2 regions of the Streptomyces sp. NPDC102270 genome follow, and region 1 is predicted to be linked to the other one. Evidence: riboswitches for the same ligand, from Rfam matches in the RefSeq annotation. Region 1 holds a riboswitch; the other holds the start of a gene.
The links. Region 1 has a riboswitch for cyclic di-AMP ahead of ACIRP7_RS37580 (M23 family metallopeptidase). Riboswitches for the same ligand answer to the same signal wherever they lie in the genome.
Positions count from the first base shown of each region.

Region 2: another riboswitch for cyclic di-AMP. It lies ahead of ACIRP7_RS41180 (C40 family peptidase); the one in region 1 lies ahead of ACIRP7_RS37580 (M23 family metallopeptidase).

Region 1 covers NZ_JBIWLX010000022.1:114,957-121,381, forward strand. The annotation lists gene ACIRP7_RS37565 (GNAT family N-acetyltransferase) at 1-199, opposite strand, end outside; gene ACIRP7_RS37570 (HPr family phosphocarrier protein) at 396-677, shown strand; gene ACIRP7_RS37575 (GntR family transcriptional regulator) at 804-1,499, opposite strand; gene ACIRP7_RS37580 (M23 family metallopeptidase) at 1,689-2,441, opposite strand; cyclic di-AMP (ydaO/yuaA leader) riboswitch at 2,455-2,618, opposite strand; gene ACIRP7_RS37585 (M16 family metallopeptidase) at 2,808-4,196, opposite strand; gene ACIRP7_RS37590 (M16 family metallopeptidase) at 4,193-5,593, opposite strand; gene ACIRP7_RS37595 (DNA topoisomerase (ATP-hydrolyzing) subunit A) at 5,919-6,425, shown strand, end outside.
Region 2 covers NZ_JBIWLX010000029.1:520-6,890, forward strand. The annotation lists gene ACIRP7_RS41150 (8-amino-7-oxononanoate synthase) at 1-984, shown strand, start outside; gene ACIRP7_RS41155 (DUF397 domain-containing protein) at 1,023-1,241, opposite strand; gene ACIRP7_RS41160 (helix-turn-helix domain-containing protein) at 1,251-2,111, opposite strand; gene ACIRP7_RS41165 (ATP-binding protein) at 2,326-2,784, shown strand; gene ACIRP7_RS41170 (LysR family transcriptional regulator) at 2,791-3,705, opposite strand; gene ACIRP7_RS41175 (LysE family translocator) at 3,793-4,413, shown strand; gene ACIRP7_RS41180 (C40 family peptidase) at 4,519-4,992, opposite strand; cyclic di-AMP (ydaO/yuaA leader) riboswitch at 4,996-5,207, opposite strand; gene ACIRP7_RS41185 (hypothetical protein) at 5,509-5,814, opposite strand; gene ACIRP7_RS41190 (ATP-dependent Clp protease proteolytic subunit) at 5,822-6,371, opposite strand, start outside.

The DNA.
Region 1 (6,425 bases):
CGTCCTTGGCGGACAGGCGAGGGTAGGGCGCGAAGAAGCGGTAGTACTTCGACTCGTCCGAGACCTGCTCGTAGAAGCTGACCAGGCGATCGGCGTCGTCGACGGTGATGGGCCGGATGCGCGCGGTGCCGCCGTCGCGCAGCACCACGTCGGCCTCCCAGTGGGCGGGGTACTCGTGCCGGTCCGACGCGCTCTGCATGGGCCCCAGAGTACGGCTCGCGTACGACAACGGCGCGAGGCAGTCTGTGGAGAACACGCGAGGACGCGCAAGGACGGAACTCGGGCCGAGGCCGCGGTCCGAACACTCCCCCGGCGGGACTTCAGGTCCTGTCCGGGGACACTTCACGTGTGGGAAACTGGTCTAGACAACCCTGAACACCGAAGGGCAGCATCACATGGCTGAGCGCCGCGTCAACGTCGGCTGGGCCGAGGGCCTCCACGCCCGCCCCGCTTCCATCTTCGTCCGGGCCGCCACGGCCGCAGGTATCCCGGTGACGATCGCCAAGGCCGACGGCAACCCCGTCAACGCGGCCTCCATGCTGGCCGTTCTCGGCCTGGGCGCCCAGGGCGGCGAGGAGATCGTCCTCGCCTCCGACGCCGAGGGCGCGGACGCGGCCCTCGACCGGCTCGCGAAGCTGGTCGCCGAGGGGCTCGAGGAGCTTCCCGAGACCGTCTGAGGGAAGGTGCCTTAAAAGCACCGAGGGGCTCGTCCGAATTACCGGGCGGGCCCTTCGAATTTCCCTTTTACGGGCAGCGGAAATACTCCCCCTCGAATTCCCCCCTCTTTGTATACGGTGCCCGTGTTAATGCCGCAGACCTGTCACGTTTACAGGATGTTGCGAGGTCCTCACACGGTCCGCGCGGTCCTGTCCGGAGGTGAACCGCAGCCGGTGCACCGCGCTCGAGCGCTCGGTGTGCAGCGCCGTGATCGCCCGCGCGCGCTCGCCGTCCCCGCGTGCCACCGCGTCCACGATCGCGCCGTGCTCCGCCCAGGACTCCACCGGGTTGGCGGGCGCGTCCACGACGTACATCCAGGCGATCTTGTGGCGCAGCTGGGTCAGCATCGAGGTCAGCGCGGGGCTGCCGGAGGCCTGCGCGAGCGTCTCGTGGAACCAACCCCCCAGGGAGCGCAGATCGTCGCTGTTGCCGCGCCTGGCCCGCTCCTGACCCAGCCTGACCAGGCCGCGCAGCACCTTCAGATGGGCCTCGGTGCGTCGCTGGGCGGCCCGGGAGGCGCCGAGCGGTTCGAGGAGCATGCGCATCTCCAGGAGGTCGGCGCCCTCCTGCTCGGTCGGTTCGGCCACACACGCGCCCGCGTGACGCCGCGTCACCACGAAGCCCTCGGCCTCCAGTGTGCGCAGGGCCTCGCGGACCGGGACCCGGGAGACGCCGTAGCGGCGGGCGAGCAGTTCCTCGGTGAGCCGGCTCCCGCGCTCGTGGACACCGGCGACGATGTCGTCCCGGATCGCCGTGCATACCGAGTGCGCCGGAATACGCATGTCCGACCTCCGTCTTAATCCCCGTGAAACGTCGCCGATTGACGTGTGTTCAGTGACTCTATTGCAATGAGCGGGAATTTCCGACGGCGGACCGGAATCCGGGGATATTTTTTGGACAACGGGGCCCCGGAAACGACGAAAACCCCGGCTCGGGGAGCCGGGGCCTCGCGGGGATCGCGCGGTGGGTCGTCAGACGTTCACGCCGTGCGAGCGCAGGTAGGCGACGGGGTCGATGTCCGAGCCGTACTCGGGGGTGGTGCGCGCCTCGAAGTGCAGGTGCGGGCCGGTGACGTTGCCGGTCGCGCCGGAGAGACCGATCTGCTGGCCGGGGGTGACCGACTGGCCGACCGAGACGCCGATGGACGACAGGTGGCCGTACTGGGTGTACGTGCCGTCGGCCATCCTGATCACGATCTGGTTGCCGTACGACCCGCCCCAGCCGGTCTCCACGACCGTGCCGCGGCCGACCGCGTGGACCGAGGTGCCGCTCGCGGCGTGGAAGTCGACACCGGTGTGGCTGCCGGAGGACCACAGGGAGCCGCCGGACTTGTAGCCGGTGGACACGTAGGAGCCGGAGATCGGGGCGCCGAAGCGGTTGAGGCGCTTGCGCTCGGCCTCGCGGGCGGCCCGCTCCTTGGCCTCGCGTATCTCCTCAGCGCGCGCCTCGGCCTTGCGCTTGGCCTCCGCCTCCGCCTTCTTCAGCGCGGCGGCCCGCGCCTGGGCCTCGGCCTGGGCGTCGAGCTGGTCGGCGAGGGACTCTCCGACGCTGACGACGGGCATGAGACCGGTCTGCTCGACGGAGTTGTCGGCGGCGAACGCCGGGGCTGCGATGGTGCCGATGACGCCGGTGGTGGCGAGGGCCGCGACACCCGCCGCGCGGGCGGTGGTGCGCTTCATGCGGCTGGGACGACGGTGCTTCCCGGTGGCGCAGGTGAACGCCATGTGGTGGCTGGTCCTTTCCTTCCTTCTCGCCTACCGGGTTAGCTGACGGGTTCGGAGCAGGAAGGTCTCCTACGGACCCCCTCGCGGTGCGCGGGCGTCCGATTCACCCCAGGGACGCATGGTTGGGTCCCCGGCTCCCCTGGCTCGCGCCATGCGGGGACTCGGCGATGGCTGTCCGGTGCCGCGGGCGCGGCGCAGTGCCTGACGGACAGCCCAGAGGACGCTAAGCGGGGCCACTTTCAATCCCCAAACCGATCAACGGTTTTGTAGCGCATCCCACAGGGCAGACGGGCAACCTCCTGCCCAATTCGGACATCAGGGGCTCTGGTGACCTTGCGTCACCAGAGCCCCTGGGGCCGGGACCCTCTACTCGGCCGTCACGACCTTGACTTCGCCGATGCCGAGCGCCTCGACGGGCTCCTTGATGGCGGCCGCGTCGCCGACCAGGATCGTCACCAGCCGGTCCACCGGGAAGGCGTTCACGACGGCCGCGGTGGCCTCGACGGTGCCTGTCGCGGCGAGCTGCTGGTACAGGGTCGCCTGGTAGTCGTCGGGCAGGTGCTGCTCGACCTGGTCGGCCAGCGTGCTCGCGACGGCCGCGGCCGTCTCGTACTTGAGCGGTGCCACACCGACAAGGTTCTGTACGGCGACATCGCGCTCGGCGTCGGTCAGACCGCCCTCGGCGAGCGTGCGCAGCACCTTCCACAGGTCGTCCAGGGCGGGACCGGTGTTAGGGGTGTCGACCGAGCCGCTGATGGCGAGCATCGCGGCGCCCGAGCCGTCCGGGGCGGACCTGAGGACCTGCCCGAACGACCGTACGCCGTAGGTGTAGCCCTTCTCCTCGCGCAGGACGCGGTCCAGGCGGGAGGTGAGGGTGCCGCCGAGGCAGTACGTGCCGAGCACCTGCGCGGGCCACACGCGTGCGTGCCGGTCGGCGCCGATACGACCGATCAGCAGCTGCGTCTGGACGGCTCCGGGGCGGTCCACGATGACGACCCGGCCGGTGTCGTCGGCGGTCACCGGCGGCACGGGGCGCGGCCGGCCCGTGGACCCCGTCCAGGAGCCGAGGGTGTCGCCGAGCAGCGCGTCCAGGTCGATGTCGGTGAGGTCGCCGACGACCACGGCGGTGGCGGTGGCGGGGCGCACGTGCTTCTCGTAGAAGGCGCGTACGGCCGCGGAGTCGATGTTCTCGACGGTTTCCTCGGTGCCCTGGCGCGGGCGCGACATGCGCGAGTCCGCCGGGAACAGCTCCCTGGAGAGCTCCTTGGCGGCGCGACGAGACGGGTTGGCCAGCTCGTGCGGGATCTCGTCCAGGCGGTTGCGGACGAGCCGCTCGACCTCGCTGTCCGCGAACGCGGGCGCCCGGAGCGCGTCGGCCAGCAGACCGAGGGCCTTGGCGAGGCGGGAGGCCGGTACTTCGAGGCTGAGGCGGACGCCCGGGTGGTCGGCGTGCGCGTCGAGGGTGGCGCCGCAGCGCTCCAGCTCGGCGGCGAACTCCTCGGCGGAGTGCTTGTCGGTGCCCTCGGAGAACGCGCGCGCCATGATCGTGGCGACACCGTCCAGGCCGGCCGGCTCGGCGTCCAGGGGCGCGTCCAGGAGCACCTCGACGGCGACGACCTGCTGGCCGGGGCGGTGGCAGCGCAGCAGGGTGAGGCCGTTGTCGAGCTTCCCGCGCTCGGGGGCGGGGAAGGCCCAGACCTTGGGCTCGCCCGCCTGCGGCTGCGGGTGGAATTCCATCGCGGCGAGCTCGGTCACTTGGCCGCCTCCTCGTTCTCGTCGGTCGCTTCCACGGTGGCGGCGGAGTCCGGGTCGTCGGCGCCTTCGGCGTCCTCGGCGCTCTGGGCGATCTCGGCCGGGGCGGTGGGCTCGTAGACGAGCACCGCGCGGTTGTCGGGGCGCAGCTTGGCCTTGGCGACCTCCTGCACCTCCTCGGCGCTCACCTCCAGGACGCGCTGCACGGCGGTCAGGGCGAGCTGGGGGTCGCCGAACAGGACGGCGTAACGGCACAGTTCGTCGGCGCGGCCCGCGACGGTGCCGAGCCGGTCGAGCCACTCGCGCTCCAACTGGGCCTGGGCGCGCTCCATTTCCTCGGCCGTGGGTCCCTCGGCGGCGAACCGCGCGAGCTCCTCGTCGATGGCGGCCTCGATGACCGGCACCTCGACGTCACCGGAGGTCTTCACGTCGAGCCAGCCCAGGGAGGGCGCACCGGCCAGGCGCAGCAGGCCGAAGCCGGCCGCGACGGCCGTACGGTCGCGCCGTACGAGCCGGTTGTAGAGGCGGGAGGACTCGCCGCCGCCGAGGACGGTGAGGGCGAGGTCGGCCGCGTCCGCCTCGCGGGTGCCGTCGTGCGGGAGCCGGTAGGCGGCCATCAACGCGCGCGCGGGGACCTCCTCCTCGACGACCTCGCGCAGCTGCTCGCCGATGATCTCGGGCAGGGAGCCGTCACGGGGCGCGGGCTTGCCGTCGTGCGAGGGGATGGAGCCGAAGTACTTCTCGATCCAGGCGAGCGTCTGCTCCGGGTCGATGTCGCCGACGACCGACAGGACGGCGTTGCCCGGCGCGTAGTAGGTGCGGAAGAACGCGCGCGCGTCCTCCAGCGTGGCCGCGTCCAGATCGGCCATCGAACCGATCGGGGTGTGGTGGTAGGGGTGACCCTCCGGGTACGCGAGCGCGGTCAGCTTCTCGAACGCGGTGCCGTAGGGGACGTTGTCGTAGCGCTGCCTGCGCTCGTTCTTGACGACGTCGCGCTGGTTCTCCATCGACTCGTCGTCGAGGGCGGCCAGCAGGGAGCCCATGCGGTCGGCCTCCAGCCAGAGGGCGAGCTCCAGCTGATGGGTCGGCATGGTCTCGAAGTAGTTGGTGCGCTCGAAGCTGGTGGTGCCGTTGAGCGAGCCGCCCGCGCCCTGGACGAGCTCGAAGTGCCCGTTGCCCTTGACCTGTCCGGAGCCCTGGAACATCAAGTGCTCGAAAAGGTGAGCCAGGCCGGTACGTCCCTTGACCTCGTGGCGCGAACCGACGTCGTACCAGAGGCACACCGCCGCGACCGGGGTCAGGTGGTCCTCGGAGAGCACCACGCGCAGGCCGTTGGCCAGGCGGTGCTCGGTCGCTGTCAGGCCCCCGGTGCCTGCCTGGTCTGTGGCCGTGTGACCCATGGGCATGTACGTCCCTTCGATCGCGTTCGCGGTCGTGGAAACCGCGGTTTTCCTGCCGGTCCTGCCACTGTATGCAAGCGTGCGGACCCTCGGCGAAGTTCCCGGAGCGCGTACGCCCACAGCGGATCGCGTAGCCTGCGGGCAACCGTGACGGAGGCGCTGTGCCGTTGCCGGGCCGGGCGGCCCGGCCGGGCCCTGGCCCGGACTGTCAGTGCCGCGGTCCACAATGGTCCGCGCAGACCCGTTCACGCTTCAGCAAGAGTGAGCCAAAGGGCCGACGTGAGCGACCCGTAGGCGAGCGACCAGAAAAGAGGAGCCGGCAGCGATGGCCCGCCGCAGCACGAAGACCCCGCCGCCCGACGACTCGTACGAGGAGCGGATCCTCGACATCGACGTCGTGGACGAGATGAAGGGCTCGTACCTCGAGTACGCGTACTCGGTCATCTACTCCCGCGCGCTCCCCGACGCCCGCGACGGCCTCAAGCCGGTGCACCGGCGCATCGTCTACCAGATGAACGAGATGGGCCTGCGCCCCGACCGCGGCTATGTGAAGTGCGCCCGCGTGGTCGGCGAGGTCATGGGCAAGTTGCACCCGCACGGCGACGCGTCGATCTACGACGCCCTCGTGCGCATGGCCCAGCCCTTCTCGATGAGCGTGCCGCTGATCGACGGCCACGGAAACTTCGGCTCGCTGGGCAACGACGACCCGCCGGCCGCCATGCGGTACACCGAGTGCCGCGCCGCCGAGGCCGCGAGCCTGATGACGGAGTCCATCGACGAGGACACGGTCGACTTCGCGCCGAACTACGACGGCCAGGAGCAGGAGCCGGGC
Region 2 (6,371 bases), on a different contig from region 1:
GTGGAAGGGGCCGCGGCGGCGGCGCGGACCTGGGGCGGCGGTGCCACCGGGTCCCGGCTCGTCACCGGCACCACCGAGCTGCACACCGAACTCGAACGCGAACTGGCCGACTTCTGCGGCTTCGAGGCCGCGCTCGTCTTCTCCTCCGGATACGCCGCGAACCTGGCCGCCGTCACCGCGCTCGCGCCGCACGGCTCGCTGATCGTCTCCGACGCGGGCAACCACGCCTCGCTCATCGACGGCTGCCGGCTGGCCCGCGGCACGACCCAGGTCGTCGCGCACGCCGACCCGGCCGCGGTCCGCAAGGCGCTCGGCACGCACGACGGCCCGGCCATCGCCGTGTCCGACACGGTCTTCTCGGTCGACGGCGACGCGGCGCCCCTGGCCGGCCTCGCCGAGGCATGCCGGGAGCACGGCGCGGGCCTGGTCGTCGACGACGCCCACGGCCTGGGTGTGCTCGGGGCCGGCGGCCGCGGCGCCCCGCAGGCGGCGGGACTCGCGGGCGCCGACGACGTGGTCGTCACGGTCACGCTGTCCAAGTCGCTCGGCAGCCAGGGCGGCGCCGTCCTCGGCCCCGCACGGGTCGTCGCACACCTGGTCAACGCGGCACGGACGTTCATCTTCGACACCGGTCTGGCCCCCGCGTCGGCGGGAGCCGCCCTCGCTGCCCTGCGGCTGCTCGGCCGTGAGCCCGAGCGGGCCGCACGCGCGCGCGAGGTGGCGACCGGACTGCACGCACGCCTGACCGCCGCGGGTCTGGAAGCGGTTCGTCCGGACGCCGCGGTGATCTCGGTGCGCGCGCCCTCCCCGGAGGAGGCCGTTCAGTGGGCGGCCGACTGCCGTGCCGCCGGGCTCTTCGTGGGCTGCTTCCGGCCCCCGTCCGTGCCCGACGGCATCTCACGGCTCAGGCTGACCGCCCGCGCGGACCTCTCCGAGGAGCAGATCGAACGCGCTGTGCGGGTGATCGGCGAAACACGACCATGAGTCGGCGTGACACGGCCGTGCTCCCGCTGGACTGACGGTCAGAACGCGGCTGTGAAGCCCGCCCAGCTCTCGGGGGAGAAGAGCAGCGCGGGTCCGTCCGGGTTCTTGGAGTCGCGTACGGCGAGCAGCCCGGCACAGGGCCCGGCCGACGGCCTCGCCGTCTCGACGCAGTTGTTCGCCCCGGTGCTGTAGCTGCTGCGCAGCCAGCGCACTTCGGGCAGTTCCGTAGTGGTTACGTTCCGAGGCAGTGCGGACATGGTGCCTCCTTACGCGCCGTCACCCATCCCGGCGAGGTAATCCAACGACTCCTCGGGCGATAGGGCGTGGGACTGAAGGGTGTTGAAGGCCTCGGTGTAGGCCTGGAGGTCTTCTTTCCGCTCGAGGTAGAGGCTACTCGTCAAGTGGTCGAGAACAACCACGTCCAGATCAGAAGTGCGCGAAAATGAGAAGATTACGAAAGGCCCGGTGATACCCACATGCGCCCCGGCAGTGAACGGCAGTACCTGCAGCCGCACTTGGGGCAGCCGTGCCGCCTCCAGGAGTCTCCTCAGCTGCCGGGCCATCACCTCGGGGCCGCCGACCTCCCGCCGTAGCACCGCCTCGTCCAGGACGGCGCTCAACTCCAGAGGCGGCTGCGCGCGAAGGATGTCCTGCCGGGCCAGCCGCACCTTGACCAGTGCGTCGAGACGTTCGTCGTCGAGGCCGTCCACCGCGGCCCGGGTCACGGCGCGGGCGTACTCGGGCGTCTGGAGCAGCCCGGGCACGACCGAGGTCTCCAGCGTGCGCATCGCGCTCGCCTGGGCCTCCAGACTGATGAAGTCCCGGTACGTCGGCGGCAGGACACCCCGGTACGCGTGCCACCAGTGGTGCCGGCCGCCGCTCTCCTCGGAGCCCGCCAATACCATCAGCAGCTCCCGCAGATTCGCGTCCCCCACGCGGTAGGCGTCGAGAAGTAACCGCACATCGGCCGGTTTCACCCCGCTGGCACCGGTCTCGATGCGGCTCACCTTCGACTGGTGCCAGCCCACGAGCCGGGCGGCCTCACCGCTGGTGAGCCCCGCACTCGCGCGCAGCGCACGCAGTTCGGCGCCCAGTTTCCGCCGGCGCACCGCGGGGCCGTGCTGCATGGCGCTACTCCTTACTCCCTACGAGCCGCCCGAATACGGTCTCGCGTGGCAGAGTTCACCGCTTCGAGCGACAGATATATGCACATCTTGGTGGATCGGCATCCGTCACAGCCGCGGTGATGGCACTCTGACGATGAACCACCAGTCCGGGACCGTACTCGAACCATCCGCACCGTGTCGGACTCCGGTCCCGTGGGAAAGGGACGACGTCGCCATGGCAGACCACCTGGAAGCATCCGTCACTCTGCCGAGCGAACCCGCCTCGGTCTCCGCGGCCCGCACCTATGTCCTGAGCACACTGGCGGAGTGGGGGCTGCCGCCCACCACGGACGCCGCCGAGACCGTCCGGCTCATCGTCTCCGAACTCACCACCAACGCCGTACAGCACACCTTCGGGCAGTCACCCACCTTCACGGTGGACATCGAGCTGGACCGTGACGAACAACTGCGCATCGGGGTCACCGACAGCCATCCCCGTTTCCCCAAGCGGCTGCCGGCCGCGGTCCAGCAGGACAACGGGCGGGGGATGGTGATCATCCGCTGGCTCGCCGCCGAGTACGGCGGCAAGCTGAGAGTCCGGCCCACCCGGGAAGGCGGCAAGACCGTCTCCATCGAACTCCCGTGGACAGTTCCGGTGCAGCCGGTCACGGCGGCGGGGCAGCAGGAGCCGTAGGAGAGCTCATACCGGCCGCGCGCGGCCGAACGCTCCCCGCAGCAGCGCCCGGAAGGCGTCCGCCGCGGGTGCCGCCTCGCCGGTCCGGTGGACGACCGAGATCGTACGGCGCAACGCGCCGGCCTCCAGCAGCCGCGTGCCCACGGGAGTGGCCGCCGTCCGAGCCACCATCTCCGGCACCACCCCGACCCCCAGCCCCGCGCTGGCCAGCGCGCCCACCAGGGCGTATCCCGGGGTCGCCACCAGCACCGACGGTGTGGTCCCGATCCGGGCCAGCACCGCCTCCACCTCCCGCCGGGCCGGATGATCCGGCGCCATGCTGATCAGCGGCTCACCGGCGAGCTCCGCCAGCGGCAGCCGCGTCGAGCCGCCCGCCAGGGCATGCCCGGGCGCTGTCACGAGGACCAGCTCCTCGGTCAGCAGCGGCTCCGCGCTCAGGGTGGCCGGGAGGGCGGGGGGCTCGCCCGGCTCATAGGCGTGCGTCAGCGCCAGGTCGATCTCACCGGCCGCCACCGCGGTGATCCCAGCCATGGGTTCGTGGAAGGCGACCGACAGCTCCACGTCCGGGTACGCCCGGCGGAACGTGCTCAGCACCGGCGGCAGCAGCTCAATGCCCGCCGTCTGGAAGGTGCCCAGCCTGAGCGTGCCGCCCGACAGGCCGGTCAGCCGGGCGAGTTCGTGCCGGGCCCGGTCCAGCTCGTCCAGCACCCGCCTGGCCCGCGCCACCAGCAACTCGCCCGCACCGGTGAGCCGCGCGCCGCGGTGATGCCGTACGAGAAGAGCGGTACCCGCCTCCCGCTCCAGCTTGGCCAGCTGCTGGGAGAGAGCGGGCGGGGTGTAGCCGAGGCGCTCGGCGGCCCGGGTGATCGAGCCCGCCTCCGCGACGGCGACCAGGGCGGCGAGCCGGACCGGATCGTACATGGCGAGGCCTGCCTAAAGGAGTGCTTAAGGGAGACCCACGTTATTCGACATACCTGCTGAAGGCTCTGGCGCGGCAGGCTGGTCCGCATGAACGGACAGATCGTGGCCTTCACCGGGATCGCCGCCGGCATGGTCACCATGCCGGGCGCCGACTTCACCGTCGTCGTACGCAACGCCCTGGTCTCCCGCCGGGCCGGGGTCGCCTGCGCACTCGGCGTCGTGGGCGGGCTCCTGGTCCACACGGCACTCGCGGTGGCCGGGGTCGCCGCGGTGCTCACGGCCGTGCCCGCGCTGTTCCGGGCGCTTCAACTGCTGGGCGGGGGTTATGTGCTGTACCTGGGTGTACGGACCCTGCTGGAGCTGCGGCGGACCCGCACGGAGACCGTCGTCGAGGCCGGTGCGGCGGTACGCCCCCTGCGCCAGGGGTTCGTCACCAACGCGCTCAACCCCAAGGTCCCCATCACCTTCCTCAGCCTGCTGCCGCAGTTCGTCCCCCAGGGGAACTCCACGCTGCCCCGGACGCTGCTGCTCGCGCTGATCGTGGTCGCTCTCGCGCTGGTGTGGTTCCCGGCGGTGGCCGTGCTCGTGGACCGGCTGGGGCGGTGGCTGCGCCGACCGCGGGCGGCCCGGGCCGTCGCGGGGGTCACCGGAGGCGCGTTGACGGTTCTCGGCGTGATGCTCCTGGCCGAGCCGCTGCTCGCGGCCTGACCATCTGGCGCTTCGCCGGCGGAGGCGTCGGGAGCGCTGTGCAGTCCTGCGCTGCGGAAGCCCGAGGGGGCGGCGGGAGGTCAGGTCGCCGCCGCCCCCTCGGGGTCACTTGACCCGGCCGTACCAGACGCTCTTCGTCCAGATCTTCTGCAGTCGCACCACGTCCCCGGTCTTCGGGGCGTGCCAGATCTTTCCCTTCCCGGCGTAGATGCCGACGTGGTACACGTTCGAACCCGAGTGGAAGAACACCAGGTCGCCGGCCTTGCGGCTGCCCACGCCGATGTGGCGGGTCTTGTTGTACTGCTGGGCCGCCGTGCGCGGGAGCTTCTTGCCCGCCTTCTTGAACGAGTACAGCGTGAGCCCTGAGCAGTCGAAGCGGCGGGGCCCTGTGGCGCCGTACTTGTACGGCGAGCCCTTCTTGGAGGCCGCTACCTTGAGTGCCTTCGTCGCAGGTGTCGCGGCCGCGGCGTCGGGCGCGAGGCCCGGGACCACGACGGAGCCGCCCACGGCGGCGATGGCGAAGGCCGAGGCCGTACCGGCCCGGACCATCAGCGACGGGACACGATTGAGCGCAGTCATGCGCAACCCTTCGTCAGCCGCCTGTGAAGGATGACCTGTCGGATTCGGGCTGGCGAAGTTGCCCGGCCGCTCACGCGGCTTCACCCCAAGGGACACTCGGCGCGGTCATGGCGTGACCGTTCCGGCGACCCGTCGTGCTTGGGTCCTCCACTCCTGCCGATCCACTTCTGTCGACCGGTCATCCGGGCGGCGGCAGGACTCGGCGTCCGCCCGGATCGCCCCGCCACTGCGGCGGGGGCTTGTCGTCAGACAGGGATCTTGGCGCACGGAAGTGCGAAAAGCCCAACGGAACCGTTGATTTGTGGTGTTACTCACCACTCACCCGTTTGGGTGAACACCCCTTCGAAGGAAGGGGTGTCGAGGGGGCCACGGGCCCCCGGACCAGCACGGAAGGGCCTCATTCCGGTACCGAACCAGGCGCGTTGTGCAACCGCGACGCTCGTAAAAAAGGAGCCGCGCCTCCTCCAATAGGGGGTACGTCGTTTGGTCCGTTTCGACTCAGCTCCGGACGCCTCGTCAACTGTCGGGCTCCGGAGGCACGGTGACCCGGGCCGTACGCCGCTCGCCGTCCAGGACCCGCAGCGCCCGCGCCAGCGTCGCGGCGTGCAGTTCGCGCTCACCCCTGCTGTGCATCAGCACGAGCGCGTCGCGCAGCTCGGTCGCCCTGCTCACCAGCGCCTGCGCTGCGCGCAGTCCGCCGTAGGTGTCCTCGCGCCGGGCCGGGTTGATCCGGCCCAGCAGGTCCACCACGTCGAGATAACGGTCGATCAGCTCGCCCTCGGCGCGCGTGAGCGCGGGCAGCGGTGGAAGGTCCGGCACCATCGACGGCTCACCTCGCTCCCGGTGCGGTGCGGGAGGGCCTACGGCTCGGGACGATCGCGTCCGCCAGGCCGTAGTCAACGGCGCCCCGCGCGTCCAGGACCTTGTCGCGCTCGATGTCCGCGCTCACCTGCTCGGGGCTGCGCCCGGTGTGCCGGACCAGCATCTCCTCCAGGCGGCCCCGCACCCGGACCAACTCGTCGGCCTGGATGGCCAGATCGCCGGCCTGCCCCTGCACCGGCTCGCTCAGCGCGGGCTGGTGGATCACCACCCGGGCGCCCGGCAGGACGGACCGCTTGCCCGGCGTGCCCGCCGCCAGCAGCACCGCCGCGGAGGAGCCGGCCTGCCCGAGGCATGTCGTCTCCACGTCACAACTGACGTACTGCATCGTGTCGTAGATCGCCGACATCGCGCCGAACGAGCCGCCGGGGGAGTTGATGTACAGCGAGATGTCCCGGTCGGGGGCCTGGTACTCGAGGTACATGAACTGCGCCATCAGATCGTTCGCCGAGGTGTCGTCGATCGGCGTCCCGAGGAAGACGATCCGCTCCTCCAGCAGC